2 regions of the Methylocella tundrae genome follow, and region 2 is predicted to be linked to the other one. Evidence: riboswitches for the same ligand, from Rfam matches in the RefSeq annotation. Region 2 holds a riboswitch; the other holds the start of a gene.
The links. A riboswitch is a leader RNA that binds a small molecule or an ion and turns the genes downstream of it on or off. The one in region 2 is predicted to bind thiamine pyrophosphate.

Region 1: it holds a riboswitch for thiamine pyrophosphate, as region 2 does, so the genes downstream of both, thiC (phosphomethylpyrimidine synthase ThiC) here and thiO (glycine oxidase ThiO) in region 2, are expected to answer to the same signal.

Annotation. Positions count from the first base shown of each region.
Region 1 covers NZ_CP139089.1:3,482,006-3,496,466, forward strand. Annotated here, with positions in the region: gene SIN04_RS18290 (beta-ketoacyl-ACP reductase) at 1-144, shown strand, start outside; gene thiC (phosphomethylpyrimidine synthase ThiC) at 248-2,080, opposite strand; TPP riboswitch at 2,154-2,253, opposite strand; gene SIN04_RS18300 (autotransporter outer membrane beta-barrel domain-containing protein) at 2,563-4,320, shown strand; gene SIN04_RS18305 (DUF2165 family protein) at 4,387-4,884, shown strand; gene SIN04_RS18310 (nucleoside deaminase) at 4,905-5,486, shown strand; gene SIN04_RS18315 (pseudouridine synthase) at 5,526-6,266, opposite strand; gene SIN04_RS18320 (class I SAM-dependent methyltransferase) at 6,263-7,243, opposite strand; gene SIN04_RS18325 (hypothetical protein) at 7,233-7,406, opposite strand; gene uvrA (excinuclease ABC subunit UvrA) at 7,481-10,471, opposite strand; gene SIN04_RS18335 (dicarboxylate/amino acid:cation symporter) at 10,727-12,052, shown strand; gene ssb (single-stranded DNA-binding protein) at 12,210-12,716, shown strand; gene gyrA (DNA gyrase subunit A) at 12,996-14,461, shown strand, end outside.
Region 2 covers NZ_CP139089.1:1,944,125-1,958,585, forward strand. Annotated here, with positions in the region: gene addA (double-strand break repair helicase AddA) at 1-2,200, opposite strand, end outside; gene addB (double-strand break repair protein AddB) at 2,200-5,349, opposite strand; gene SIN04_RS11355 (IS1595 family transposase) at 5,573-6,505, shown strand; gene SIN04_RS11360 (hypothetical protein) at 6,662-7,414, opposite strand; TPP riboswitch at 7,667-7,788, shown strand; gene thiO (glycine oxidase ThiO) at 7,847-8,857, shown strand; gene thiS (sulfur carrier protein ThiS) at 8,826-9,023, shown strand; gene SIN04_RS11375 (thiazole synthase) at 9,025-9,822, shown strand; gene SIN04_RS11380 (thiamine phosphate synthase) at 9,833-10,420, shown strand; gene SIN04_RS11385 (heparinase II/III family protein) at 10,442-12,220, opposite strand; gene SIN04_RS11390 (RsmB/NOP family class I SAM-dependent RNA methyltransferase) at 12,394-13,812, opposite strand; gene SIN04_RS11395 (DUF1674 domain-containing protein) at 13,987-14,199, shown strand; gene pheS (phenylalanine--tRNA ligase subunit alpha) at 14,282-14,461, opposite strand, start outside.

The DNA of each region.
Region 1 (14,461 bases), 1.5 Mb from region 2:
AAGTCGATCCTGTCGCAGATCCCGGTGCGCCGGCTCGGCGAACCGGAAGAAGTCGCAAGATGCGTCCTCTTTCTTGTCGCCGATGACGCCGGTTTCATCACCGGTTCGACGCTGACCGCCAATGGCGGCCAGTATATGATCTGAACGGCCGACTCTCGAGTCTGTCGCGCCCGGCGAAAGCCCGCAGGCTTGAGGGAGATGATTGGTCCCTCAAGCCTTTTACGATGTGGAGGCGCGTTGGCGGCGCTCAAACGTAGAGCTTGCCGCCGCCTTCGAGAAACTCGGCGCTCTTGCCGGCCATTCCTTTTTCGCGCTCCTCGATCGCCGCGACTTCGTCGCGAATATCCTGCGTGATCTTCATCGAGCAGAACTGCGGCCCGCACATCGAGCAGAAATGCGCTGTCTTATGCGCGTCCTTCGGCAGCGTCTCGTCATGGAACAGCCGCGCCGTTTCAGGGTCCAGCCCCAGGTTGAACTGATCCTGCCAGCGGAAATCAAAGCGCGCGCGCGACACCGCGTCATCGCGCAGCTGCGCGGCCGGATGGCCCTTGGCGAGATCGCCGGCATGGGCCGCGATGCGATAGGTGATGACGCCGGTCTTGACATCGTCGCGATCGGGCAGGCCGAGATGCTCCTTCGGGGTCACGTAACAGAGCATGGCGCAGCCGAACCAGCCGATCATGGCTGCGCCGATGCCGGAGGTAATATGATCATAGCCGGGCGCGATGTCCGTCGTCAGCGGCCCGAGCGTATAGAAGGGCGCCTCATGACATTCCTTGAGCTGCTTTTCCATATTGATCTTGATCTTGTGCATCGGCACATGGCCGGGGCCTTCGATCATCACCTGGCAGCCTTTCTCCCAGGCGATCTTGGTCAGTTCGCCGAGCGTCTCGAGTTCGGCGAACTGCGCCCTGTCGTTGGCGTCGGCGATTGAGCCCGGACGCAGCCCGTCGCCGAGCGAGAATGAGACGTCATAGGCGCGCATGACGTCGCAGATTTCGTCGAAGCGTTCGTAAAGGAAGCTCTCCTTGTGATGAGCAAGGCACCAGCGCGCCATGATCGAGCCGCCGCGCGAGACGATGCCGGTCGTGCGCCGCGCCGTCAGCGGAATGTAACCGAGCCGCACCCCGGCGTGGATGGTGAAATAATCGACGCCCTGCTCGGCCTGTTCGATCAGCGTGTCGCGGAAAATTTCGAAGGTGAGCTTGGTCGGATCGCCGTCGACTTTTTCGAGCGCCTGATAGATCGGAACAGTGCCGATCGGCACGGGCGAATTGCGCATGATCCAGTCGCGGATATTGTGGATGTTGCGCCCAGTCGAGAGGTCCATCACGGTGTCGGCGCCCCAGCGGATCGCCCACACCATTTTCTCAACCTCTTCCGCGACGGAGGAGGTCACCGCCGAATTGCCGATATTGGCGTTGACCTTCACGAGGAAATTGCGGCCGATGATCATCGGCTCGAGTTCGGAATGGTTGATGTTGGCCGGGATGATGGCGCGCCCGCGCGCGATTTCGTCGCGCACGAATTCGGGCGTTATGAAAGCGGGGATCGAAGCGCCGAAGCTTTCGCCGTCATTGAGCCGCGCCTCGGCGCCCTCCACCATATGTTCGCGGCCAAGGTTTTCCCGCGCCGCGACATAGATCATCTCCTCGGTGATGATCCCCGCGCGCGCAAATTCATATTGCGTGACGAGCGCGCCGTCGCGCGCCTTGCGCGGCGACGTATTGGCCGGGCAGGGCGGAACGAGCCGGTCGGGAGAGACGACGCCATTGTCCTCGGGGCGCACTTCGCGGCCTGAGTAGAACTCCAGTCCCTGCCGCTTGGCGATCCAGGGCTCGCGAATGCGGGGAAGGCCCGCCGACAGATTGATCTGCGGATCGTCTTCCGAATAGGGGCCCGAGGCGTCGTAGACGCGGACAGGCGGCTCCTTGGCGGAAGGGTCAAGCGCGATCTCACGCAGCGGCACGGCGATATCGGCGCGCCCCGCCGGCCGCGCATAGATTTTCCTGGAGCCCGGCAGCGGACCCGAGGTCACGGATTGCGGCGCGAGATTTTGTGGCTTGTCGTGAATATTCATCTATTCCTCCGCTCATTGTTTGACATTAGGGCAGGAGGCGGGTGCGGCGGGCATGGAGCGAATCGTGTCGATGCTTCAGCCGACTTGCCGGTCCCTGCGCTGGCATTATCCAGATTCAGGTTCTATGGGTGTGATCTCAGCCGCCGTCTCCAGCAGCACCCCAGGGCGAATGTTCAACGTAGCGCGCTATGCCGGATTGAGCAAGCGGGCGCGAGCTTTATGCGCGCCGCCGCATGGGGCAAACAGATCGGCCACGCCGCCCGTCTCCAGTGTTGCCGCTAAAGCACTGACTGTCTGAAAACAAAATCTCGGAGACTGAAGAGATGCGCAATGAATTGCGCCGATTCACAAAATATCACATCCTTCAATAATCAATAAAAATTGACCAAAGCTTGAAACGCGGCGGCGAAACGGATCATTCAAGTCAATTCCTGACCGGGGGCGCGGCTATGAATATTTTCCATCACGTACAGCGTTGCTGCTTGCTTCTGTATTTCTCCATAGTCCTGACGGCCGGATTGGCGGGTTCGGCGGCCGCTCAGAGCGCGGACGGCTTGCCCGCGCCGCCCGGCCAGATCATCGTTGGGCCAGTGTTCATCCGGGGCGACGGCTCAGTGCCCTCGATCATCAACGGCGCTCAAGCCAACGCCTATCTGGGCCAAACTCACGAGCCTTTTTCCTTTCTCGATTCCGCGCCGGCCGTTGTCGTGCGGACCTCGACGCCCACACAATATGTGCGTTTCTATTCGCCCCAAGGCGCCGCGGCCACGGGCAACGCGGGCGCCAGCACTGCGCTCGGGAGCTTTCTCGCCGGCTCAAATACGGTGCGCGGGTTGACCCCGGCGCAGATCAAGGACGCTCTGGCGCTGCCCTGGCTGCCCGAGAACGTGACGATCGTGACGATTCCTGCGGGAACCTGCATCCTCGTCGGGACAGGCGGCCCGGTCCTCGGACGTTTTCCCGGCGTGCCGGGCCGGAGCGGCTATCCGGCGGGCCCCTGGGGGAAGGGCGGCCCGGCGCAGGAATATCTGATCGGCACGAGCGCGAACCCCGGATGCGAGGGCGCGCAACGCCTGCCGCCTTCCGACTATGTCAACCAGCAGCCCGTCGGCGCCTACGCCCTGGCCTATACGCCGCGTGCAGGCGGGGGCAACGCCGGCGCGGTCGCGAACGCTCTCGATCACGCGATGCTGCCGCCATTGTTCAGCGACATGGACTCGATCTACAATGCGCTGGACCTCCTGAATGTTGGCAGTCCGACGCCCCTGCGCCTGGCGTTGACGCAACTCGATGGCGAGATCTACGCCGATGCGCCATCGGTTGCGATCAACGTCGGCCAGATGTTCCTCGACGTTTTGCACGATCAGACGCATTTGGCGCGCAGCCTCACGGGCCTCAACAACGGTAGCGGGTTGCGGCCCTGGATGAGCAGCTTCGGCGGCGGCGGCGCTTTGTTTGGCGGCAATGATGTTCATGGATTGGGCTATGGCGGCGGCGGCGGCGCGGTCGGCGTGGACTATGTTTTCAATCCGTCGTTGCAGGCGGGCGTCGCGGCGGCCTATGTCCGCAGCGCCTTCAACACCAGCGGCATTTCCGGCAGCGGCAGCCTCGACAGCGTCGCCCTTGGAACTTACGCCGGCTACACGGCCGGGAATATGTATATCGATGGGGCGCTCGGCTATTCCTACAACAGCGCGGGCGCGAACCGAACTATTGCCTTTCCTGGCGTGTCGCGCGAGGCCTTCGCCAATTGGGCGGCCAGCGCCTTCCTGTCCCGGGTCGAGGCCGGTTATCATTTCGCCCTTGTTGATCGCGCGACGATCACGCCCTTCGCGTCGATGCAAGGCATTGTCGTCGGACAGGACGGCTTCGGCGAAAGCGGCGCCGGCGCGATCAGCTTGCGTGTCAACGCCGCCACCACGGCTTCCGCGCTGGGCGTTCTCGGGACGGAGTTCGCCTATGACATCCCGGTGAACTCCGTCGCCCTGAATGTCGCGGCGCGCATCGGATGGGCGCATGATTATGCCGATACCCACCGTGGCGTCGTCGCCGGCTTTCAGGGCCTGTCGGACGCGAGTTTCGCGGTCGCCGGGGTCAACGCGCCGCGAGACGCCGCAGCGGTCGGCCTCCGCGTGACGCTGCCGTGGCAGCCGGGGGATCTCTTCATCCGCTACGATGGCATCCTCGCCAGCAAAGCCTCCATCAACAGCGCAACGGCGGGTCTACGCGTGTCATTTTGAAATGTGACGTCAACTCCGGCGCGTGGCTGCCGTTTGAGCGCCCTTTATGGCTTGCAGGGGTTCTGCGTGGTTGTTCGGTTGGCTAAAATCGGCTGTGTTGGCGCCGTCGCGCTGTTCATGGCGCTTGTCGCTTTCGGCAATGTCACGGATTACTGGACGAATTTCGCCTATGTCGCGCATGTGCTCGATATGGACGGGATTCCCGGCGGCTCGATGATCGGCTGGCGCGCGCTTGCCTCGCCGGCGCTCCACCATGCGGCCTATCTTGCGATCATCGCGACGGAGATCGCCATCACTGCGCTGATGGGCGTTGGCCTGTTGTCGATGATTGGCGCCCGCAAGGCCGAGGGACCGGCGTTTGCGGGTGCAAAGAGCCCCGCGATCATAGGGCTTGCGCTCGGCTTCCTGCTGTTTGAGGGCGGCTTCATCGCCATTGGCGGCGAATGGTTCGGCATGTGGCGTTCGCCCCTTGGCGCCGAGGCGCTGCCGAGCGCCTTCCGCATCGCCATCACCATGCTCGGCGTGTTGATTTTCATCGCGATGAAGGATGAGGATCTGGGGTGAGGCCAACAAGAGGAGGCGACATGAGCGAGGATTTTTGCCGGTGCGGTCGAGGACATGAATGGGGCCTCAGCCGTCGCAAAAGCTTTTCGGCGCTGCTTGGCGCCGGCCTTGCGAGCGCTCTGTTCAGCGCGCCGCAGCACGCCTCGGCCGGAGCGACGATGAAACCGCCTCTGCCTGAAGACGAAGGCTTCATGCGCATCGCCATCGCGGAAGCCGCGAAAGGCGATTTTCCCTTTGGCGCGGCCATCGTCAGCGAGGGACAGGTGATCGCCACAGGCCGCAATCTCGGCAAAACGAATGATGATCCGACGGCGCATGCCGAGATGGTCGCGATGCGCAGCCTGATTGCCGAGCGCCGCGAGAGCGTGCTGAAGAAAGGAGCGACGCTCTATGCCTCCGGCGAGCCCTGTCCGATGTGCATGGGCGCAATTCTCTGGTGCGGGATCGGGCGGATCGTCTTCGCCGCCTCGATCGAGCAATTGTCGCAAAAGATCGGGCAGATCATGGTGACGAGCGAGCAATTGGCCAAGGCCGCGCCTTTCGCCAATATCGCGATCACAGGCGGCGTGCTGGCGGCGGAGTCGATCGCGCTGTTTGGGTGAGGAGACGATATCGCGTTGAAGCCAAACCCGGTCGTAAATTCAAATCGCTTCGCTAAACACCATAGCCGCCGCCTCCGCTACGCCCAACCCCACAAACTCCCCCGGCGCGAGACTAACAGGCAACTCCAGCCCGCCAACGCGATCGCGATGCAGCGCCACAACATGATTGCCGACCGCCGCGAACATGCGGCGGACCTGGTGATAGCGCCCTTCGGTCACGGTCACATAGGCGCTTGTCGGCGAGACAACTTCCAGCGTCGCAGGCAATAGCGGCTTCTCTTCGCCTTCCAGCATCAAACCTCCAGAGGCGAAAATCCCGGCTTCATCGCCGCGCAGGGAAGATTCGAGCGTGGCGAGATAGCGCTTTGGCACATGGTTCTTCGGCGAGATGATCTTGTGCAGCAGCGCGCCATCGTCGGTGATGAGCAACAGGCCGGACGTCTCCTTGTCGAGACGGCCGACGGTCGAAAGCGGCGGCTCACGCAGGCGATAGCGCGGCGGCAGCAGGTTGTAGACAAGCGGCCCGGCCTCCTTGTGTGAACAGGTGACGCCACAGGGCTTGTTGAGCATCAATGCCAGACCCGGCGGCGGATCGAGCTTTTCGCCATTGACGCTCATGCGCTCGGACAAATCCGGCGTCAGCGCAATGCGGAGCGAGCCATCGTCCACCACCGATCCATCCAGCCTGACGCGCCTTGCGCGGAGCAATTGTTGCGCCTGGCTGCGCGTGCCATAGCCGAGATTGGCGAGCAGCCTGTCGAGCCGCAGGGACGCGCTCATTTCTGCGCTTCGAAAATCTTGTAGGCTCCCGTCTCGACCTTCATGGCGACATGCCGGAACAAGGGTTTCAACGCGGCCTCATAGGGCAGATGCCGGTTGGCGACGAGATACAGCGCGCCGCCCTTGCGCAGCATTTTCGCCGCGCGAAGGATGAATGCTTTGCCGAGGTTTTGATCTTCCGCGCCGCCATCGTGGAAAGGCGGGTTCATGACGATAAAGTCGAGGTCTTTGAGGTCGGCGTCCTCGCGCCGGGCGTCGGCCCAGAAGAAACGCGCACGGGGATCCTGGATATTGCGGCGCGCCGCCTCGATCGCGCGGCGGTCGATGTCGATCAGCGATATTTCGGCGAGTTTCGGCGCGGCGAGCGCGGCGATGGAGAGATAGCCGACGCCGCAGCCAAGATCCGCGCCGCGGCCTGAAAGGGCGGGCAGGTTCGCGGCCAGAAGCGCGCTGCCGGGATCGATCCGGTTCCAGCTGAAGACGCCGGGCTGAGACCAGAGACCGAGCTCTTCGACGCGCTGCAAAGCGCCTTCCGCGATGGCGTCCTCGATCCCTTTCAGGACGGCCGGACGCCCGCAGACACAAACGCGATGATGACGTTTTGAGCTTTCGTCCACCACGCAGCCGAAAGCGCGCAATTCCGCGGCGATGCGCGAGCCGCCCTTGTCTTTCGGGGCCAGCGCGGTCAGCAACGCCCCTTGCCGTAGAGCACGCAATGCAAGGGCGAGCGCGCGGCGGCGCTCCACTGTGCCGGGGGGGCCTAACATGGTCATTCCGGCAAGCGTCTCCGGCGCTTGGGTCTCGAGCACTGCCGCGCCCGGAACGAGCGGCGAGAACTGGATGGCGCGGGGAGGGGCGGAGGCCAGTTCGACTGGCGGCGCGCCATAGACGCCGCATTGTTCGGATTCGGACGGGCGCTCGCTTCCCGGCCGCGGCGGCAAAACATCGCTCAAAGGCGCCGCGGCGTCACTCGCCATCGGTCTCGGGAGCGGTTTCCCCGGCGACGCCGGCGGCTTTGTCGGCGTCGGCTTTTTCTTTTTCCTTTTCCGCTTTGCGCGCGGCGGCCTTTTCCGCGGTTTTCGCGGCCTTGGCCTTTTCGCGCTCCCTGCGTTCAAAATCATAGTTCGGTTTGCGCGCCATTTTATGCTCCAAAAGAATAATTCTGCTCCAGAAGGACAAGGCCCTCTCGGTTTGCGGTGGGTGAAAACGATTCGCTATTCAGCCGCTTTTACGCTGGCGGGAGGCCGTCGCTCCAGCACTTCGCGCAAGAACTGGCCTGTATAACTCTTTTTTGTTTTGGCGATTGTCTCAGGCGTTCCTTCGGCGACGATCTCGCCGCCGCCGTCGCCGCCTTCAGGGCCAAGGTCGATCACCCAGTCGGAGGTTTTGACGACTTCGAGATTATGCTCGATGACGACAATGGTATTGCCCTGATCGACGAGTTCCTGCAGCACCTCCAGCAGCTTGGCGACGTCGTGGAAATGCAGCCCGGTGGTCGGCTCGTCGAGGATATAGAGCGTGCGCCCGGTCGAGCGCTTCGACAATTCCTTGGCGAGTTTTACGCGCTGGGCTTCACCGCCCGAGAGCGTATTGGCCTGCTGGCCGACCTTGATGTAGCCGAGCCCGACGCGCGCCAGCGTCGCCATTTTCTCGCGGATCGAGGGCACCGCCTTGAACAGATCAGCGGCCTCCTCGACCGTCATGTCGAGCACGTCGGCGATTGATTTGTTGCGGTATCTGACGTCCAGCGTCTCGCGATCATAACGCTTGCCCTTGCAGACGTCGCAGGTGACATAAACGTCGGGCAGAAAATGCATCTCGATCTTGATGACGCCGTCGCCCTGGCAGGCCTCGCAGCGCCCGCCCTTGACGTTGAAGGAAAAGCGGCCCGGCTGATAGCCGCGCGCCTTGGCTTCGGGCAGGGCGGCGAACCATTCGCGGATCGGCGTGAAGGCCCCGGTATAGGTCGCGGGGTTCGAGCGCGGCGTGCGGCCGATCGGCGATTGGTCGATGTCGATGACCTTGTCGAGATGCTCGAGGCCGTCGATCCGCTCGAAGGGCGCTGGATGCTCCGCCGCGCCGTTCAGCCGGCGCGCGGCGGCCTTATAGAGGGTGTCGATGACAAGGGTCGATTTGCCGCCGCCCGAGACGCCGGTGATGCAGGTGAAGAGCCCGAGCGGAATCGAGGCCGACACATTTTTCAGATTATTGCCGCTGGCGTGGATAATGTCGAGCTTGCGCTTCCCGTCCGGCTTGCGGCGATGGCGAAGCGGCGCGACTTCGCGAACGCCGGTGAGATATTGCCCCGTCAGGGAATGGGGATCGGCCATGATCTCCGCCGCCGTCCCCTGGGAGACGATTTCGCCGCCATGAATGCCGGCGCCCGGCCCGACGTCGACGACATGATCGGCGGCGAGGATCGCGTCCTCGTCGTGCTCGACGACGATGACGCTATTGCCGAGATCGCGCAGGCGCCGCAGCGTATCGAGCAGGCGCGCATTGTCGCGCTGATGCAGGCCGATCGAGGGCTCGTCCAGCACATAGAGCACGCCGGTGAGGCCGGAGCCGATCTGGGAGGCGAGGCGGATGCGCTGGCTCTCGCCGCCCGACAGCGTGCCGGCGGCGCGGCCTAACGTCAGATAATCGAGCCCGACGTCGATCAGGAACGACAGTCTCTCGCGGATTTCCTTCAGAATGCGGGCGGCGATCTCACGCCGCTTCGGGTCGAGCTTTTCCGCGAGCGCGTCGAACCAGGCGGCCGCCGCGCGCACCGCAAAGGAGGTGACCTCGCCAATGTGCAGCCCGTCGATCTTGACCGCCAGCGCCTCTGGCCGCAGCCGCGCGCCAAGGCAGACGCTACAGGGCGTCGCGGTCATATAGCGGCCGATTTCCTCGCGCGACCATTCGCTCTCCGTCTCGCGATAGCGCCGTTCGAGATTGCGTATGACGCCCTCGAAGGGCTTGTTCGTCTCATGCGAGCGAAAGCCGTCTTCATAGGTAAAGCGCACGCTCTCCTTGCCCGAGCCGTAAAGGATGACGTCCTGGATCTCTTTTGGGAGCGTTTCGAACCGCGCGTCGAGGCGGAATTTGAAATGGCGGGCGAGCGCCTCGAGGGTCTGCATATAGTAGGGCGAGCTCGAGCGGGCCCAGGGCGCGATGGCGCCTTTGCGCAGCGTCAGCTTCGGATCGGGGACGATCAGATCGGGATCGACGGTCTGTTCGAAGCCGAGGCCGCCGCAATGCGGGCAGGCGCCGAAGGGATTGTTGAAGGAAAACAGCCTCGGCTCGATCTCGGGGATCGTGAAGCCGGAGACCGGGCAGGCGAATTTGGCCGAAAAGGTGATGCGTTTCGGCGCGCCCTTCTCATCCTTTTCGTCGGCATATTCGGCGATGGCGATGCCGTCGGCGAGTTCGAGCGCGGTCTCGAAACTCTCCGAAAGACGCGGCGTGATGTCCGGCCGCACCGAGATCCGGTCGACCACGACGTCGATGTCGTGTTTGAACTTTTTGTCGAGCGCCGGCGCGTCGGCGATTTCGTAGAACTCGCCGTCGATTTTCAGGCGCTGAAAGCCGCGCTTCATGAAATCGGCGATTTCCTTGCGGTATTCGCCTTTGCGGCCGCGAACGACAGGCGCCAGCAGATAGAGCCTCGTGCGTTCAGGCAGAGCGATGACGCGATCGACCATCTGGCTCACGGTCTGGCTTTCGATCGGCAGACCCGTCGCAGGAGAGTAGGGAACGCCGACCCGCGCATAGAGAAGCCGCATATAATCGTAGATTTCGGTGACGGTGCCGACCGTCGAGCGCGGGTTCTTGGAGGTGGTTTTCTGCTCGATCGAGATTGCCGGAGAGAGGCCGTCGATCTGGTCGACGTCCGGCTTTTGCATCATCTCCAGGAACTGCCGCGCATAGGCCGACAGCGATTCGACGTATCGCCGCTGGCCCTCTGCATAAATCGTGTCGAACGCCAGCGATGATTTGCCCGAGCCGGAAAGCCCCGTGAAAACGACGAGCTTGTCGCGCGGGATGGTCAGATCGACGTTCTTGAGATTGTGCTCGCGCGCGCCGCGGATGACGATCGTGCGGCCGTCGAAGGCGCGCACGGCCGGCACAGACGCCGCCGCGCGCTTCGGGGCGGCCTTCGGCTCAGCTTTGGGCGAGGCCGATGCCGCCTTGGGGCCGGCGGACGGCTTGGGTTTCTTCATTGATCCGTCTGGCTTTGAGTGATCGAAGCGTCAGGACGCGGCCGCGGCTCGATTTGGCCCGCCCTCCGCATGTCTTTGCTGTCCCTAATTTAGCGAGCTTCGCGCAATTTGCCATTGCATTTTGGGCGAATCCTGAAAGCCTGCCTGCTGAAGAGCGCGCGACGCTGGTGACGGCGGCGACCCCGCGCGGGCAAAAACAAAAAAAAGAGGTCCGGCCGCGGGCCGGACCACTGACAGCTTTGGAAGCGGACTCCAATGGTCGCGATTTCGGCAAGCTCCCCCGCTGGCGCTGCGGCGAAGCCTTTCTACAAAATTCTTTATGTCCAGGTTCTGATCGGGATCGTGCTCGGCGCTCTGTTCGGATGGCTCCTGCCCGAATATGCGACCAACGCCTGGGTCAAGGCGCTCGGCGACGGCTTCGTCAAGCTGATCAAAATGCTCATCGCGCCGATCATCTTCTGCACGGTCGTCTCCGGCATCGCGCATATATCGGATGCGCGAAAAGTCGGCAGGGTCGGCGTCAAGGCTCTCGTCTATTTTGAGATTGTATCGTCTTTCGCGCTCATCTTCGGCCTCCTTGTCGGCAATCTGCTGCGGCCGGGCGCGGGCTTTACGGGACATGGCGACGCCGCCGCGGTCGCGGGCTTCGAGAAACAGGCCGGAGCGCATCACGCGGTCGATTTCGTTCTCGACATCATTCCCGACAGCGTTGTCGGCGCCTTCGCCAAGGGCGATGTGCTCCAGGTGCTGCTTTTTGCGATCCTGTTCGGATTCGCCCTGATGGCGCTCGGCCAGCGCGGAAAGACCATCCTGTCTTTAGTCGACGATCTGGCGCACGCGGTTTTCGGCGTCATCAATATCGTCATGAAGGCGGCGCCTATCGGCGCTTTCGGCGCCATGGCCTTCACCGTCGGCAAATATGGCGCGCATTCGCTCGGCAATCTTCTCGGCCTTGTCGCGACCTTCTATTTGACGTCGGCCCTGTTCATTATCCTGATCCTTGGCTCGATTGCCCGGATCGCCGGCTTCAATATTTTCAAATTCCTGAATTATATCAAATCCGAGCTTCTGATCGTGCTCGGCACGAGCTCATCGGAAAGCGCCTTGCCGGCGCTGATGGAGAAGCTTGAGCGTCTCGGCTGCTCGAAGCCGGTCGTCGGCCTCGTCGTGCCGACCGGCTATTCCTTCAATCTCGACGGCACCAATATCTATATGACATTGGCGACCCTGTTCATCGCGCAGGCGCTCGGCGTCGACCTGAGTTTCAGCCAGCAGATGACCATACTCATCGTCGCCATGCTGACATCAAAGGGCGCGAGCGGCGTCACGGGGGCGGGCTTCATTACACTGGCCGGCACGCTTGCCGTGGTCGATCCGGCGCTTGTTCCGGGTATGGCGATCGTGCTTGGCGTCGACAAATTCATGAGCGAATGCCGCGCCTTGACCAATATCATCGGCAATGGCGTTGCAACCGTCGTCATTTCATGGTCGGAAGGCGAACTTGATCGCGCCAAGCTCAAGGCCGCGCTCGACCGCAAGATCGACGTGTCCGACGTTCGCGCCGGCGTCTCGACGGGCTGAAATTTCCGCCTTCGGCGCTTGCCGCCGCGAGCGCCGGCTGCTAGAACATACATAGAACATAGGCGCGGTGGTGGACAAGCCGCGCGCGGCGCCGCTAACTGCATTGAGTGATCGGATCAGCCGAGTTTTTTGCAAGCGTTTCCAGGGAGCATAAAGAATGGCGGGGAGCGTCAATAAGGTAATTCTCGTCGGTAATCTCGGCCGCGATCCGGAAACGCGGCGGATGAATTCCGGCGACGCGGTGGTAAGTTTCAGCCTGGCGACGACGGAGTCCTGGCGCGACAAGGCGACCGGCGAGCGCAAGGATCGCACTGAGTGGCATAACATCGTGATCTTCAACGAGAATCTCGGGAAAATCGTGGAGCAGTATTGCAAAAAGGGCTCGAAAGTTTATCTCGAGGGTCAACTGCAGACGCGCGAGTATACCGATAAGGAAGGCAACCAGCGCAAGACGACGGAAGTCGTGCTGCAAAGATTTCGCGGCGAACTGACTCTGCTCGATAGCCGCGGCCGAGGTGATTCCGAGGCTGACCGCGGCGGATTTGAGGACGCGAGTTCGAGTTTCGGCCGGTCGTCGCCGATGGAGCGCGCGCCCGATCGCCGTCCCGCCGCCGCGGGCGCTGGCCGCACCGCCGACATCATCGACGACGATATTCCATTCTAGAGGATATTCCGATCAGATTGGTTCGATCCGATCGACGCGAATATGCTCAAGCTTTTGAATCTGGAGCGATTTCTGATCGATCGAATGACCCCATTCGATCGGAAAGCGGTTGGGCGTTCGGCGAATGTAGTCGCCATGAAGGCTGCCCGGCCTATCGCCGTGCGGTCGGGCCTTTGCGTGCAATCTCTGGTTTTGCTCGGTTTTCGCCGCGTAAAGCTGGCGTTTTGGCGCGTGGGCCTCTAATATTGGGCCTTGAACTCATTTTTGGACTAGCTTTCATTGGCCGATACTGACGACACCGGACCGGCTGCCCCCGGATCCGACATCAGACCCGTTTCCATCTCTGACGAGATGCGCCGCAGCTATCTCGATTATGCGATGAGCGTGATCGTCAGCCGGGCCTTGCCCGACGTGCGAGACGGTCTGAAGCCGGTGCACCGGCGCATTTTGTTCTCGATGAACGAGAACAACCACACGCCCGACCGTCCTTACGTCAAATGCGCGCGTATCGTCGGCGACGTCATGGGTAAATATCATCCGCACGGCGACTCGGCGATCTATGATGCGCTGGTGCGCATGGCGCAATCCTTTTCGATGCGTCTGCCTCTCATCGACGGCCAGGGCAATTTCGGCTCGGTCGACGGCGATCCGGCGGCGGCGATGCGCTACACCGAATCGCGCCTCGCGCGTCCGGCCATGGCGCTGCTCGAAGACATTGATTCCGATACCGTCGATTTTCAGCCGAATTACGATGGCAAGGAACATGAGCCGGTCGTGCTGCCGGCGCGCTTTCCGAACCTTCTCGTCAATGGCGCGGGCGGCATCGCCGTCGGCATGGCGACGAACATCCCGCCGCATAATCTGGGCGAGGTGATCGACGCGGTGATCGCGCTGATCGAGCAGCCCGAACTCACGATCGAAGAGTTGATCGCCTATGTGCCGGGGCCAGATTTCCCGACCGGCGGCGCCATTCTCGGCCGCGCCGGCGTCCAGTCCGCCTATCTTACCGGACGCGGATCGATCCTGACGCGGGCGAAGGTCGATGTCGAGGTTTTGCGCAAGGAGCGCGAGGCGCTGATCGTCACCGAGATCCCTTATCAGGTAAACAAGGCGACCCTGATCGAGAAGATCGCGGAACTCGTGCGCGACAAGCGCGTCGAGGGCATTTCTGATCTGCGCGACGAATCCGATCGCGACGGCATGCGCATCGTCATCGAACTGAAGCGCGACGCCGTCGCCGACGTTGTTTTGAACCAGCTCTGGCGCTTCACCGCGCTGCAGTCGAGCTTTCCGTGCAACATGATCGCCTTGAATGGCGGCCGTCCGGAAATGCTGACGCTGAAGGATTTCCTGACCGCCTTCATCGATTTCCGCGAAGAGGTCGTCACACGGCGCACAAAGCACCTGCTGGCCAAGGCGCGCGACGCCGCCCATCTCCAGGTCGGCCTCGCCATCGCGGTCGCCAATATCGATGAAGTCATTCGGCTGATCCGCACCTCGGCGGACGCCGGCGCGGCGCGCGAGGCTTTGATGGCCCGCACCTGGCCGGCGCACGATATGGCGCCGCTGATTCTGCTCATCGCCGATCCGCGCCATATCGTGTCGGAAGACGGCCATTGCCGTCTCTCGGAGGCGCAGGCGCGCGCCATTCTGGAATTGCGCCTGCAGCGGCTGACGGCGCTGGGACGCGAGGAAATCGCCGAAGCGCTGAACAAGCTCGCCGTCGAAATCGCCGACTATCTCGA
Region 2 (14,461 bases):
CCGGGCCAAGCCGCGCCTCCATCGCGCGCCGCCCGCCATCCTCGCAGAGCAGACTGGAATAGAAGGCGAAAGGATTCTGCGCGGCGCGGCTGCGCCAAAGGTCAAGCTTTTGCCCCGCCGCCTCGCATTTTTCCTTGCGCGAGGCTTTGAGCGCCTCGAAAAGACTCGCCGGGCGGCGCGGGGCGAGCGCTAAAAGATCGTCATCGTCAAAGCCGATCAGCGGCGATTTCAAAACCGCGGCAAGGTTCAGGTCGTCCTCGGGCAGAAGCGCCGCGCGCCCCGCCGCGACAAGGTCAAGCACAGCGATATGTTCGGCAAGCTCAAGCCGGTCGGCGCCGGCGACAGGCACGCCATTCTGCTTAAGCGCTCGAATCACCGCGTCGAAAAAGGCGCCGCGCGTTCGCACCAAAATGAGAATATCGCCCGCGCGGACAGGACGCGCGCCGCCGCCCGCGCTGTCGTAAACACACTCTCCCGACCCCTCGGCAATAAGACCGGCGATCTTTTGCGCGACGCGCTGCGCAATAAGGCTTGCCGGGTCCACCTCGTCCAGAATGTCGAGCGGCAGCCTCCAGTCGCGCGCGCTCTCGCGCGCCTCGACGCCAACCGGCGGCCAGATCTCGACGAGGCCCGGAAGCTTTTCCTTCAAGGCTTCATGCGGCATCCAGACGTCGAGATCAGCGACAAGCCCATTTTGATGGGCGGGCGGAGCAAACACTTTGTCGACGGCCGCCAGCACGCCGGGCGCCGAGCGAAAAGATTGCGTCAACCGCACATGCGCGAAGGTCTCCGCTCCGGCGGTGAATTTACGCTCGAATTTCTGCCGCATCTCGCCGAACATATGCGGCGCCGCGCCCTGGAATGAAAAGATCGACTGCTTTTCGTCCCCGACGGCGAAGAAAGTCCGGGCGCTTGTCGCGCTGCCCGCGCCGACCGCGAAGTCGCCCGTCAGCCGCTCGAGAATCCGCCACTGCGCGGCGCTCGTGTCCTGCGCCTCATCGACGAGAATATGGTCGATTCCGGCGTCGAGCTTATAAAGCACCCATGCCGCCTCGGACCGTTCGAGCAGCGCCAGCGTCTTCGACACGAGATCATCGAAGTCGAGGATGCCGCGCGCGGCCTTCATCGCCTCATAGCGCTGGAAGATCGCATCAACGAGGAGAGCCAGCGCGACTGAGCGCTCCACGGTGGCGGCGGCTTTCTGTTCGGCGCGCAGAACCTCGAGCCGCTCCTGCTCGGCATAAAACCCGGCCTCGATGTCCGGCCGCTGTTTCGCCAAAGCCTTGGTGAGGAGGCTGACATATCGCTCGTCATCGTCCTTGAAGAAAATCGAAAGATAAGAGCCAAGGCAAGATTCGGCGTCTCCATCCGCCCGATGCGCGGCCGCTTGCCGGAACAACGCCGCCCTCTTGCGGTCTGTTGCGCCGCCTGCTTCGAGAAATGTGGCGATCTCGCGCCATCGCGCCGGAGTGATGCCGTCCTCGATCATCTGCCGCCTGATCGCGGCGACGTCCCGCCCCGCGGCCAGCCCCAAAGCCTTGCGAAGACTGGACTCATGATTCTGCGGCCAGGACGCGCGGGACATGGCGCGATGGCGCATCGCCTCCTTGACGAGGGTTTCGAATCCCTGCCCCGAGCAATCCTCCGTCACGCGCGAAAGCATGACCGCGAGCGCCGCGTCATCGCGGGATGCGTGATCCAACACCTCGCGCCGGGCGCGCTGCAACAGTTCGGCCTGCCCCATCTCATCGGCGACCTCGAAACGCGCGGGCGCGTTCGCCTCGAACGGAAAGAGATGAAGCAGCCTTTCGCAGAAGGCGTGAATGGTCTGGATTTTCAGGCCGCCCGGCGTCTCGACCGTACGCGCAAAGAGTTTTCGCGCCGCGACTCTTTCCCGCGCGCCGGGGTCTGGCGCGCCGGTCGCGATGATTGATTTGCGCAGGTCCGCGTCGTCGAGCCGCGTCCACAGCGCCAGAGTATCGAAGACGCGCGTCGCCATATTCGCCGCCGCCGCCTTGGTGAAGGTCAGGCAGAGTATTTTCGAGGGCGGCGCGCCTTGCAACAGCAGCCGCACGACGCGCTGGGCGAGCACATGCGTCTTGCCGGAGCCGGCGTTGGCGGAGACCCACACGGAAGCGCCGGGATCTGAGGCCTGACGCTGCTTTTCCAGCGTGTGCAGAGGGATGTTGGCGAGAGCCATTATGCGCCGCTCTCCGTCTCGCCGCTCAGCGACCATTCCTTGACCCGCGCCAGATGATCATAGGCGTTATAGCTCTTGGCGAATTTGGGGAACGGGCGCGCCGGATAGGGCGTCGCCGGATCGCGGAACTGGGTCAGCAAAGCGATGAGCGCGGCAAAGTGATCGTCCGCCACGTCCATGAAGGTTGTCTTTTCCCGCGCGAAATCGACCGGCTTGATCTCGCCGCCATCCGCGCCGCCGAGTTTCAGGTAGAGGCCAAAAATCGCGTCTCGATCGGGCGGAAGATCAAATGCGCCGCGGCGGGCCATCGCCGCCTCCAGCGTGAGCTGCGGCGCAAAGCCGACCAGAATCTCTTTGGTCCCCGGCGGCGTCCCTGTTTTATAATCAATGAGCGTTATCGAGCCGTCCTCGGCCAACTCGATGCGATCCGCCCGCGCGGTCAGGATGAAAGGCGACCCATCGCCGAGCGTCAGTTCGAGCTTGCCCGGGATTTCGCTTCTGATTTGCTGAACGCTGTCCCGCCGCCCCGCCTCAAAGCGAAGATAAAAGTCGATCATCTTTTCAAGACGCGGCCAGGCGAAGCCACGAAAATCTGGATCATCCAGTTGATCCTTCAGTCCGTCGCGCAAGAGCTGGCGAAGCTCGTCGCGCGCCCCCGTGGGCAGTTTTCCGCTGGCATGGGCTTTGACAAAAAGCTCCAATGCGGCGTGAATGGCGCTGCCGGTCTCGGCCGGCCCGGCGGCGCGCCCGATCGGCGCCAATTCGGCAAGTTCGAGGATTCTTTCGGCATAGAGCGCATAAGGGTCGCGCCGCAAGGTCTCGATCTTGGTGACGCTGAGGCTCGAAGGACGCAGCTCGAGGGGCGGTCTTGGCGCCGGCCGCCTGATCGGCGGCGCGGGCGCGAGGGGGCGGTCGATCGCGCGCGCAAGATCGACATAGACCTGTCCCCGCAAGACGCAGCCGCGCCAGCTCTCATCGCCCAGCGCCGCAAGCCGCTGCAGGAAACGCGACGCGACGGTCGGCGCGCCGCCGCGCTTTTGCGCGCGGCTTAGGATCACCCTTGCCCGCGCAAAACCTTGCGTAAAATCATGCGCCGTCTGGCCGAGCTTGCGCTCGGGCGGCGTCAGGCCCAGCGCCGCGCGCATCGGCCGGTTGAGAAAGGCGTCGGCGCGCGCCTGCGGCGGCCAGACTGTCTCGTCGAGGCCGCCGAGCAGCATCAGATCAGCGTCCATCAGGCGCGCTTCGAGAAGGCCGAGAATCTTCAATCGCGGATGCGCCTTTTGCGGTCCGCGCAGCCTGACGTCGCGCGCCACAGCCGCGAAGAAGAAGCCGTAAGATTCGGCGTCGAAGCGCATGCCGGCCGTCGCGTTTGCTGACAGTTCATCGAAGAGGGCGTCGAGCGCTCCGACATCCTCGCCGCTCGTTCGCGCGTCCTCCCCGGCCGTGATCGCTGCGATCGCCGCCCGATGCGCGCTGATCCAGCTTTTGAGATCGTGCTCACCTTCAAGGGCGAGCGCCGGTGCGAAGGCCGCGGCGAGGCGGCGCAGCAGATCCTCAAGAATCTCCCATTCGGGCGCGGAAATGCGCCGTTTGGCCGGATGAGCGAAACGATCCCTCGCCTCCGCCCGCGCCATAGCAATCGCGCGCGCCGGATCAGCGACGACGCGAGCGTCTCGCTCGCCCGCCGCGCTGGAGCGCAAGACGCCGATTTCGAAGAGGGAAGACAGACGCCCGATGTCATCGCGCAAGAATCCAAGACGCACTCCGGGATGGGCCAGCAGCGCCGCAAGGCTCGCCGCGCTCATGTCCTCGGCGGCGCAGGCGATGGCGAGCCGCGCCAGAACGCCCGCAGGGCTCGCGCTCAAAGGATCGCCACCGGAATCATCGACCGCAACGCCCCAGCGCAGCAATTCGGCCGTGACGCGGCGCGCCAATTCGCGGTCCGGCGTCACCAGCGCCGCCGTTTGCCCGGGCGCCTCCAAAACCTCGCGCATGGCGATGGCGAGGCCCAGCGCCTCCTCGCGTTCGTCGGCGGCTTCGATCAGGCTGACGCCCGCTAGCGCCTCGTCGAGCATGACGCGGTCGATCCGGCCGCGATAGGCAATCCATTCATCCGTGGCCTCGGCGGGGCGCAGAGCCTGCGACAGGAATTGCTCCCTGAGGCGCTGACCGACCGATGTCTCGCCAAGCGGCGCGACCTCCGCGCGGGAGAGCTGCAGCGTGCGCAAAAGCCGGCTCATCGCCGCCTGCGGATGGGTGAAGGCGGCCTCATGCTCGCCCTCTCCGCCAATCAGCGCGAAGGCGGCGTCATCGAGGTCGAGATCAAGGCCCGGCAGCACGACCGCGCCTTTGGGCGATTCAGCGATGGCTTTGAGGAGACGCGCCGTCGCCCGATTGGATCCCGTCGAGCCGATCGCAACGACCGGTCCCTGCCACCGTCCCTCGCGCAATTTTATGCTTTGCTTTTCGATCAGCGCGACCTGGCGCCTCGCCTTGTCGACGAGCCCGCGCTCATCCAGAATTTTCGGCCATCCCTTGATCGCGATATTCAGGAAATCGAGCGTGATGCGCCAATAGGGATCGAACTCCGGCAGCACCAGGGGATCGAGCCTTTCCCAGTTGATGTCCTCAATGATCAGTTCATCAATGAGCCCCGCCAGTTCGCCGGACAGATGCCAGGCGTCGGCGGCGGTGGTCGCGACGAGAAAAGACTCCCGCGCGTCGACCACATAACCGCCTTGCGCATCGACGCGCACGATGGCGTGGCGCAGGGCCCGCGCCCAGGACAGGATCAGCTCTGAAAGCTGCATGCGCCGCGCGATGTCGCCCATCGCCAGAGGCAGATCGAGCGGCTGGCCGAGTTCGTCGCCGGCGCCCTCCTCGAAGATGAGGCTCGTCTCGGTCTCCTCCAGCGCGCCGAGCGGCAGGATATTCGGCAGCAAGGTCGCGCTGGCGCCGACCGCGCGGGAAAACTCGTCCGTCAGCGCGCGCGCGGCGCGGCGCGTCGGCACATAAATGGTCGCTTCCGCGAGCGCCAACGGCCCAAGTTTTCTGGAAAACCCTTCGACGACCTCGCCATCAAGGAAGGCCTTGGCGAAGGTCTTCAGAAAGGGCGCGCTCGGCGCGATGGTGAAGACGTTCTTTTTCACGCGGGCCTTTCGTGAATGGTAGCGCGGGCGGCGGCTATCATAGGCGTGCAGAATCGGCGGCCTATGGCATCGGCCGGTCTATCCACAGATTGCACAGGATCCCGCCTTAAACGCAGCCGCAAGAGCGGCAGAAAGCTTCTGTCCGTACGACGCGATGGGCGATATTATACTTGACGTAGTATATTGATCGGAGCAGGTTGATTCCATTGAGGAGTTAGCCGTCATGTCGTCCTCTCTCTCTGACAAACACTTCCACGATGAGCGCGCCGCCTACGCCTACGTTGAGTCGCGCGTTTGGCCGACTGGTCCGGTTTGCGCTCACTGCGGCAACGCCGATGCGTCGCGGATGAAATTGATGGCTGGCAAATCTACTCGCATCGGCGTCCGCCAATGCAACGAATGTCGCAAGCCGTTTACCGTGAAGGTTGGGACCATTTTTGAGTCTAGCCACGTTCCGTTGCGCCTGTGGTTGCAAGCAATACATCTCATGACAGCGAGCAAAAAGGGGATTAGCTCTAACCAGCTTCACCGCACCCTTGGCGTGACCCTGAAAACCGCTTGGTTTATGTCGCACCGCATTCGTCTCGCGATGCAGGGCAGAGGCCTTGCGCCGATGGGCGGCGAAGGCGCGACCGTTGAGATCGACGAAACCGTTATCGGCAAGCAGGAACGCGCTCTGAAAGACGCTTCTTTCAAAGGCTATAACTTCCGCAATGTTGTGCTCCCCCTTGTGGAGCGTGGTGGTTCTTCGCGCAGCTTCCATGTTGATGGAATCAGCGTGGTCGACGCCGACATAGAGCCGATCGTGAAGGCTAACATCGCTTGCGCAACTGCGATCATGACCGATGAGGCGACCCGCTATAAGTCGATTGGCAAGGCGTTTGCCAGCCACGACACCGTCAACCATCGTCTTGGCGAATACGGGCGCGGCGTTGTCACCACAAACACGGTGGAAGGCTTCTACAGCATCTTCAAACGCCGCATGAAAGGCGTCTATCAGCATTGCGGCGCGCGGCATTTGCACCGCTATCTGGCCGAATTTGATTTTCGTTATTTGAACCGTATTAAGCTTGGTATCAATGATGTTGCACTTGCTGACCACGCCTTGAAGGGCATCGTCGGAAAGAGGCTCGCTTATCAAACGGCTCATGACTGAAAGACCCTATGGCAAAAGTCGAAAAACCAAAGGCGAAACCAAAGCCTAAGTTGGCCGACCAAGAGCAATCCGAGCGGTTTATAGAAACCGCCCGGAAGCTTGACGTTGAGAATACGGGCGAGACATTCGAACGCGCGTTCGAAAAAATCGTGCCCGCTAAGAGGCCGTCTCGGAGACCAGCCCCGCCAAGTCGCGCATAAATGCGCGACACGCATTAAATACGTTGACGGCCTCCTCCTCCGTATACGTTTGTTTTGGGTGCATGACCTCGTTTCTCCATCCAAGCTTGACGTTATAGAGGTGAGCAGCGCTTTCAGCGTATTGCTTAGTCAACCTCTCTTTCGGAGGAAGAGCCTTTATCGCCTTGTTCACCTCATCCAGTATATTTTGCCAATTTTTTGTAGACGGCAGGCTAATGTGTAATAGGTCGCCCAATCGTTGCACGCCCACCTCCATAACTCTCATAAGGTGGAAAACAGCTGCAGTGTGACGCGATAGAGCTAAACAATTTCCAGCTTCTGCAATATCCTCAGTCAGCGCAGGAAAGTTGGCGCTTACATCAGGTCCAAACAGGCCGCCGTCCGAGCCGAAATAAGTTTGGGTGGTTTGCTCTAGAACCAACAAATTTATTGAAAAAAACTCGTCTTCTAAACGTCCGGTTATATCATCAATGAGCTTATTCAAATCGCGAATCGATACGGGTCCGGGCTCTAATCTAACGATCATCCGATCTACAGCTATTCGCGTTATATTTGCCCCTAAAATGATGCATGACTCTCGCAAAGCGCGACAGTGTTTCAAGGCGTCATTGTTTTCTTGCTCCGAAATTATCTCGTGTTTGCCATTGATGGGGTCGCGGCTAGTGGCGACATACATCGTAAGCGCCGACGACAATTCCTTTAAACTCATCACGGCTACTATAAAGGGTCGCCCATTTAGCTTTAGCATCTCCGACAGGCTCCAAAGCCTGCCGGGTTGAATTGCAGTCGCGTCCCCTAGTCTCTCCGGCGGCGGCGCTCATGCTAGCGCCCCGCTGTTACTACGGCAAGTATAATATCCCCAACGCGATGTTGAGAACATATCAGGAACTCACACGCCGAGCAACTGCCGTGATCGAGCCCAAGCGCTTGACGCCTGGCTCGCGCGCGCTTACCTATGGTCGCGCAAACCTAGGGGATCCCCGTCAGGGGGCTGAGAGGCTGGCAACGCTTGAATGAGCGGCCCGGCGACCCTTCGAACCTGATCCAGCTCGCACTGGCGTAGGGATGGTGAACCTTTGAAATTCTCTCCCAATAGAGTCCTCCGCTCGGCCGCCCTCCTCTTCTGGAGGCGCGCATGAGCTTGCGCGTAAAAATCATTGGCGCGGGCGTCGCCGGGCTGACGGCCGCCTATGAATTTGCCCGCGCCGGCTGCCGCGTCGAGCTTATTGAGCGGCGCGAGGGGCCAGGGCTCGGCTGTTCCTATCTTGCGGGCGGCATGATCGCGCCCTGGTGCGAGGCGGAAAGCGCCGAGCCGCTCGTCGTCGATCTCGGCGTCGAATCGCTGCGCTACTGGACCGGGACCGTGCCGGTCGCAGAGACGCATGGCTCCCTTGTCATCGCTCCCAGCCGCGACCGGCCGGAGCTGACGCGCTTTGCGCGCCGGACGCGCGAATATGAGCGGATCGGCGCGGCGGCGATCGCGGCGCTCGAGCCGGACCTTGAAGGCCGTTTCGACGAGGCGCTGTATTTTCCGCGTGAGGCTCATCTCGATCCACGCGCGGCGACGGCGGCGCTCGCCGCGCGTCTTGACGCAATGGACAATGTGACTTTGCGATATGGCGTCGAGGCTGACCTGCGCGAAAAGGACGCCGATTGGATCGTCGATTGCCGGGGGTTTGACGCGCGGAAAACGCTGCCTGCCCTGCGCGGCGTCAAGGGCGAAATGCTGGTCCTTTACACGCGTGAGGTTGAACTCACGCGGCCGATCCGGCTGATCCATCCGCGCAATCCCGTCTATATCGTGCCACGCGGCGACGGGCGCTTCATGATCGGCGCGACGATGATCGAGAACGACGAGGCTGGCCGAATCACCGCGCGCGCGATGCTGGAGCTTCTGGGCGCCGCCTATGCCGTGCATCCGGCCTTCGCGGAAGCGGAAATCATCGAGACCGGCGCCGGCGTCCGTCCCGCTTTCGCCGACAATCTGCCGCGCATCGGCGTCAACGACAATATGATCACCCTCAATGGCCTCTATCGGCACGGGTTCTTGCTGGCGCCCGCGCTGGCGCGACGGGTCGTTGATGTCGCTCTCCACGGCGCCAGCCTCGCGGAGGAGTTGGATGCAAATAGAAGTCAACGGCAAGAGGCTTGAGGCCGCCGCCGACACGCTCGCCGCCCTGCTGCGCGAACTTGATTATGACGATCATCATGTTGCAACGGCGCTCAACCAGAATTTTGTGCGCAGGACCGACCGCTCGCAGACCAGATTGAAAGAGGGCGACAAAATCGAAATCGTCAGCCCACGGCAGGGAGGCTGATATGGACGCCGACGCGCTCAGCCTTTACGGCGTTTCGTTTGCCTCTCGGCTCATCGTCGGGACAGCGCAATATCCTTCCCCCGCGATTCTCAGCGACGCGATCGCGCAGGCGAAGACCGAGATCGTCACCGTCTCGCTGCGGCGTGAATCGGGATCAAGCCGCGCGGGCGAAAATTTCTGGGCGCTGATCCGCCAGCTCGGCGTGCGCGTGCTGCCGAATACCGCCGGCTGCCGCACTGTGAAAGAGGCTGTGACGACGGCAGAGATGGCGCGCGAAGTGTTCAACACGCCCTGGATCAAACTGGAGGTCATCGGCGAAGAAGACACGCTGCAGCCTGATGTTTTCGGCCTCGTCGAGGCGGCGGCCATTTTGAGCCGCGACGGCTTTCAGGTGTTTCCTTATACGACCGAGGATCTTGTCGTCGCCGAAAAGCTGCTCCGCGCCGGCTGCGAGGTGCTGATGCCGTGGGGCGCGCCGATCGGAACCGGGCGCGGCCTCAACAATCCTTATGGCCTGCGCGCCTTGAGGGCGCATTTTCCGCAAGTTCCGCTGATCGTCGACGCCGGCATTGGCGCGCCATCCCATGCGGCGGCGGCGATGGAGCTTGGCTATGACGCGATTTTGCTCAATACCGCCATCGCCAAGGCCGGCGATCCCGCCACTATTGCGCGGGCCTTCGCTCTCGCGGTCGAGGCCGGACGCATGGCCTATCGCGCCGATCCGATGCAGCCTCGCGATATGGCGGCGCCCTCGACCCCTGTGATCGGGCGCGCCTTCACGGATCTCGCGCGTGCTTGATCCCTTTTATATGATCGTCGACAGCTCGGACTGGATCGCAAGGCTTCTGCCCTGCGGCGTACGGCTCGTGCAACTGCGCGTCAAGGACGCGCCCGACGATATTTTGAGCGCGGAAATCCGTAAAGCCAGGGCGCTGTGCGAAACAGCGGGCGCGCAGCTCGTCGTCAATGATTATTGGCGTCATGCCATCGACGCTGGCTGCGACTTTATTCATCTCGGCCAAAGCGACCTCGACACGGCCGACCTGCCGGCCATTCGACGCGCCGGGATAAGGATCGGCGTTTCGACGCATGACGAGGCCGAGCTTTTTCGCGCGCTTGAAACAGAGCCGGATTATATTGCGCTGGGGCCGGTCTATCCGACGATTTTGAAGAAGATGCCTTTCGCGCCGCAGGGCCTCGCCCGGCTTGGCGAATGGAAGAAGCGCATCGGCGCAATCCCCCTCGTCGGCATTGGCGGCGTGACGCTCGAGCGCGCGGCCGGAGTTCTAGAAGCAGGAGCCGACAGCGCGGCGGTGGTGACCGACATCACCCTCAACACCGATCCGGAGCAGCGAGCGAAGGATTGGGTGAAGGCGACGCGGCGCTTTGCGCATTAAAGGATCGCGAACGGCGGCGCATCAGCCTTCCGGCGCCGCATCGCGCTTTTTCTTCTCGAGCTGGCGAAAGCTCCAGGCGATCTCAAGATCGTCTTCCGTCTCGCCCTCGATGACGATCTGGGCGCAGGCGCGAGGACCATCGGGCGCCGCGAAGAAAATGCTCTCCTCGATTTCGGCCATCCATAAGGTCTCGAACAGCCAGCGCCTGCCGTTTGGCAGCACGCAAAGGACGGCGTGACCTTCGCGCACGCGTTTCAACCGTACATTGGGATGGATATGAAAGCGCAAGGCGAAGGGACGCCGCTCCATCGAGCCGGCCGGGCCAGCGGCGCGCATGCGATCCGCGCCGTCGAGCCATTTGCCGTCCCTGTGCAAGGCGAGGCGGCGCTGATGGACGAGCCCAAAGCGCGGCTCATAGCCATTATGCTGGATGACGAGCGTTGAGCCAGACACCTCGTCGCGGCGCTCGACGTCCACCGGATCCGGCCCTGAGACGATCTCGTCGCCGAGCCATTTGCGCAGGCCGACGTGAAAGGCGAAACGGCACGAGGAGGTGTCATCGACGACGAGGGTCGAATGCGCGGCCGTCATGCGCGCGGCTTCCTGCGCCGCGGCGCGGTTGGCGTCCGGCGAACCGCAATTCAGGACGAGACGCTGCGCGCCGACGGAAAACTCGAAGGACGCGCAGCCCGCATGAGCGCGCGTCGAAAAAATCGGCGGCGGCGGCCGGCCGGCGTCCACGATGACGATGGCGTCCTGCATCTCAAGGCGCTGATAGCCCGAGTGCGGCGCGTTGGTGAGAGCGCGGGCGCGGACGTCGTCATAGGCAAGCACCGTCGCAAGCTGTTCCGGCGGCGTAACGCCCATGCCGTTGAACAGGGCGAGCGTGCCGTCGCCATGCCGGAAAAGCCTTAGCATGGGCATCATGCGGTCGATGGCGTTGAGGAGCTGCGATGGCGGCTGCACGCCGCGTGCGGCATAGGTCTGCCGCAACGGCAACAGATCGAGCAGAAGGTCGATGAGAATCTGCGGATTGCGGCTGACATGCCCACCATCGGGAAGAATCTGGCGCTGCAACTCTTCGGCAAGCAGCCTCGTGCTCCGCTGCAGCAGCTTGCCGGCGCCTTCGGCGCAAAGGCCCAATTCGACAAGGGCGACGGCGACGATGAGGCGATCCTCTCCGGCAAGGCCCTCGGCCAGTTTGCGCTCGAGAAACTGCTCGGTGCGCCCGATGTTTTTCATGAAGCGGCGGTAGAAGACGCGGTCGGCGCCGTGCAGAATGATCGGCGATTGCGATAGCCACGACAGGAGGCGGCGCGCGGCGGTGCGCGGCTCCCACGCCGGCCCGTGACCCGGCTTGCCTGAGGCGGTGAGAAAATCCTCGACGAGGGCGCGCGCATTGGCCTTGGCGATCGCCGTATCGGCGGCGCGCAAATGGCGCAACCAGCTAAAACTCGAAAGCGCCCGCGCCCAGGCTTCCGATCGCGGTTCGAGCTCGAAGGGGGAGCGCCCATGCGCGTTGACGATCTTGCCGCCAAAAGCGAAATAGCCCGCATAAATATCAGCCGCGAGGGTCGGGTCGCTGGTTCGGATGTCCTGCGGCGCGATCAGCAAACGTTCGGGCGGGCGCTGACGCAATCCGGTCATGAGACGCCAGGGCGCCATCGACAAACGCCAGAGGGCGCTCGCGCCGCGCGCGGCAAGAAGACCCGCGACATGCAGCCGATCCTTTAAAATCGCGCCGGCCACAGGTCTTAACTCCTCGACTTCCTGGCTACCCGAGCCGTAACGATCCCGCACGCGGCGCTCGCTTTCACGACGACGATCGGCGCCAGAAGCATTTTCACGCGAAGCAGGTGCCGCTTGCGCCAGGAAAATGCGATAAAACAGACAGTTAGAGAAATTTGCCGATTCGCTGAAACCGGAAAACTCCTCACAAGGTTAACTTATCCGTGAAAATCCTCTCGGCTTTATTAACCACGCCGCATCAATCGGGCCGCGAAAAACCCGTCAAGGCCGGACAGTCTCGGATCATCGGCGGGAAGATGCGAGGGCAAGGTCCGCAATTCACCATTTTGGTTGATGACCCCGGCGACCTCGCCGACCTCGCCCGGCAAAATCGGCGACCGGAGGACATCGGGATTACGTCGAAGCAGCGCGGAGATCTGCAGCTCGCCTTCCTCGGGCTCGAGGGAACAGGTGCAATAGACGATCACGCCGCCCGGTTTCACGAGCTCCACCGCCTTGTCGAGCATACGCGATTGCACCGCGGCGAGCGTCGCGACGTCGGTCGCCTTCTTGATCCAGGCGATGTCAGGATGACGCCGGATCGTTCCGGTCGCAAGGCATGGCGCATCGAGCAGGACCGCATCGAAGGGCGGCGCCTTGAGGCCGGCGATGTCGGCGACCATGATGTCGGCATGGAGATTGAGCCGCGCAAAATTGGCGGCAAGACGCTTCAGCCGTTCCGCCGAGCGGTCGATCGCCGTGACCGTCGCGCCCGCCGCCGCGAGCTGCGCGGCTTTGCCGCCGGGCGCCGCGCAAAAATCGGCGATCCGCATGCCGGGGCTGGCGCCGAGCAGGCGCGCCGGCAATGCCGCGGCCGCATCCTGCACCCACCATTCGCCATCCGCATATCCGGGTAGTTCCGTAATGGCGGCATGCGTGGTCAGTCGAACGGAGCCCGTGGGCAGAACCACGCCGCCGAGCCGTTCCGCCCAAAGCGCGGGATCGGATTTCACGGTGACATCGAGGGTCGGCTCGTCGCGATTGGCGCTCGCGATGGCGCGCGCCAGCTCCTCGCCATAGATCTTGCGCCAGCGCGCGGCGAGCCAGGGCGGCGTGTCATCCTCGAGCGGATCGCTCTTCGCCAAAATCTGGTCCCGGCCCCGCGCGAGATTACGCAGGACGCCATTGACGACCCCCGCGAAGGGGGCGCTTTTCGTCTCAAGGCGCGTCGCGCGCACCGCGAGATCGACCGCCGCGTGATCGGGCACATCGAGGAAGAGAATCTGCGCCGCAGCGGCGATCAGCGTCCACTCGAGATAGGAGACCTGACGCGGCAGGGCCTTGTCCAAAAGTTCGCCCAGCGCCGCCCGGATGGTGCCGAGCCGGCGCAGCGCAACGGTGACGATCGAACGCGCAAGCGCCACATCGCGCGCGTCGAGGCCGCCGAGCCGAGCGGGAATCGCGCCCGGCGAAAAACATTCTTCGAGTGAATGGGATTTGCCGACGATATCATTGAGAATGGCGGCCGCGGCGATGCGCGCCGGCAAGCCCGGATGCTGCTCGGCTTCGAGTCTCGAAGCGTCGGCGTACCCACTTTGACCCGGCCGATTGAGCGCGCCTTTGCGGTTGCGTTGTCGATCGGGCCGGCGCGGAGGTGCGTTCAAACTCATGCTCCGCCAGGGGGCTTTTTGATGACTGGGATCAGGGTTTTGCCAGATGTGCCTTGAATCGCTGCTCTTATATCATGGCCGGCAAGATTTCGCGCGGGCTTTTGTCCCAATCCAAAAGCTTCTAAAAGCGTAAACACGCCTTTGATGCAAAAATCTGGGGAAAAATGGATGAGCACTGAAGAGAAGACCGACGGCGGCGCAGCGGCTTCCGCGATCGATCTGCCCGCCGCCGCCCGCCGCGCCCTTGCCGAGGCGGAGGAACGCCGCCGCGCCAAAGCGCGGGAAAGCGCGGAGCGGCCCAGGGAAATCAATGGCCGCGACGGCCCCGAGCCGGTCCGCTACGGCGATTGGGAGGTGAAGGGCATCGCGAGCGATTTTTAGGCGTGCGTTTCGATGGCGCTTGGCTCCGCGTCTCAGGCGATCGCTCCGGCGTTATTGAAACCTTGGCGCGAAATACGGCGCCTCAACCGCTCAAACCGCCAGCCAATGTCGGAAGATCGAGCGGCCGGAAGCCGTAATGCTTCAGCCATCGCACGTCCGCCTCAAAGAAGGCGCGCAGGTCCGGCATGCCATATTTCAGCATGGCGAGGCGGTCGATGCCGATGCCCCATGCAAAGCCCTGATAAACGTCGGGATCAAGGCC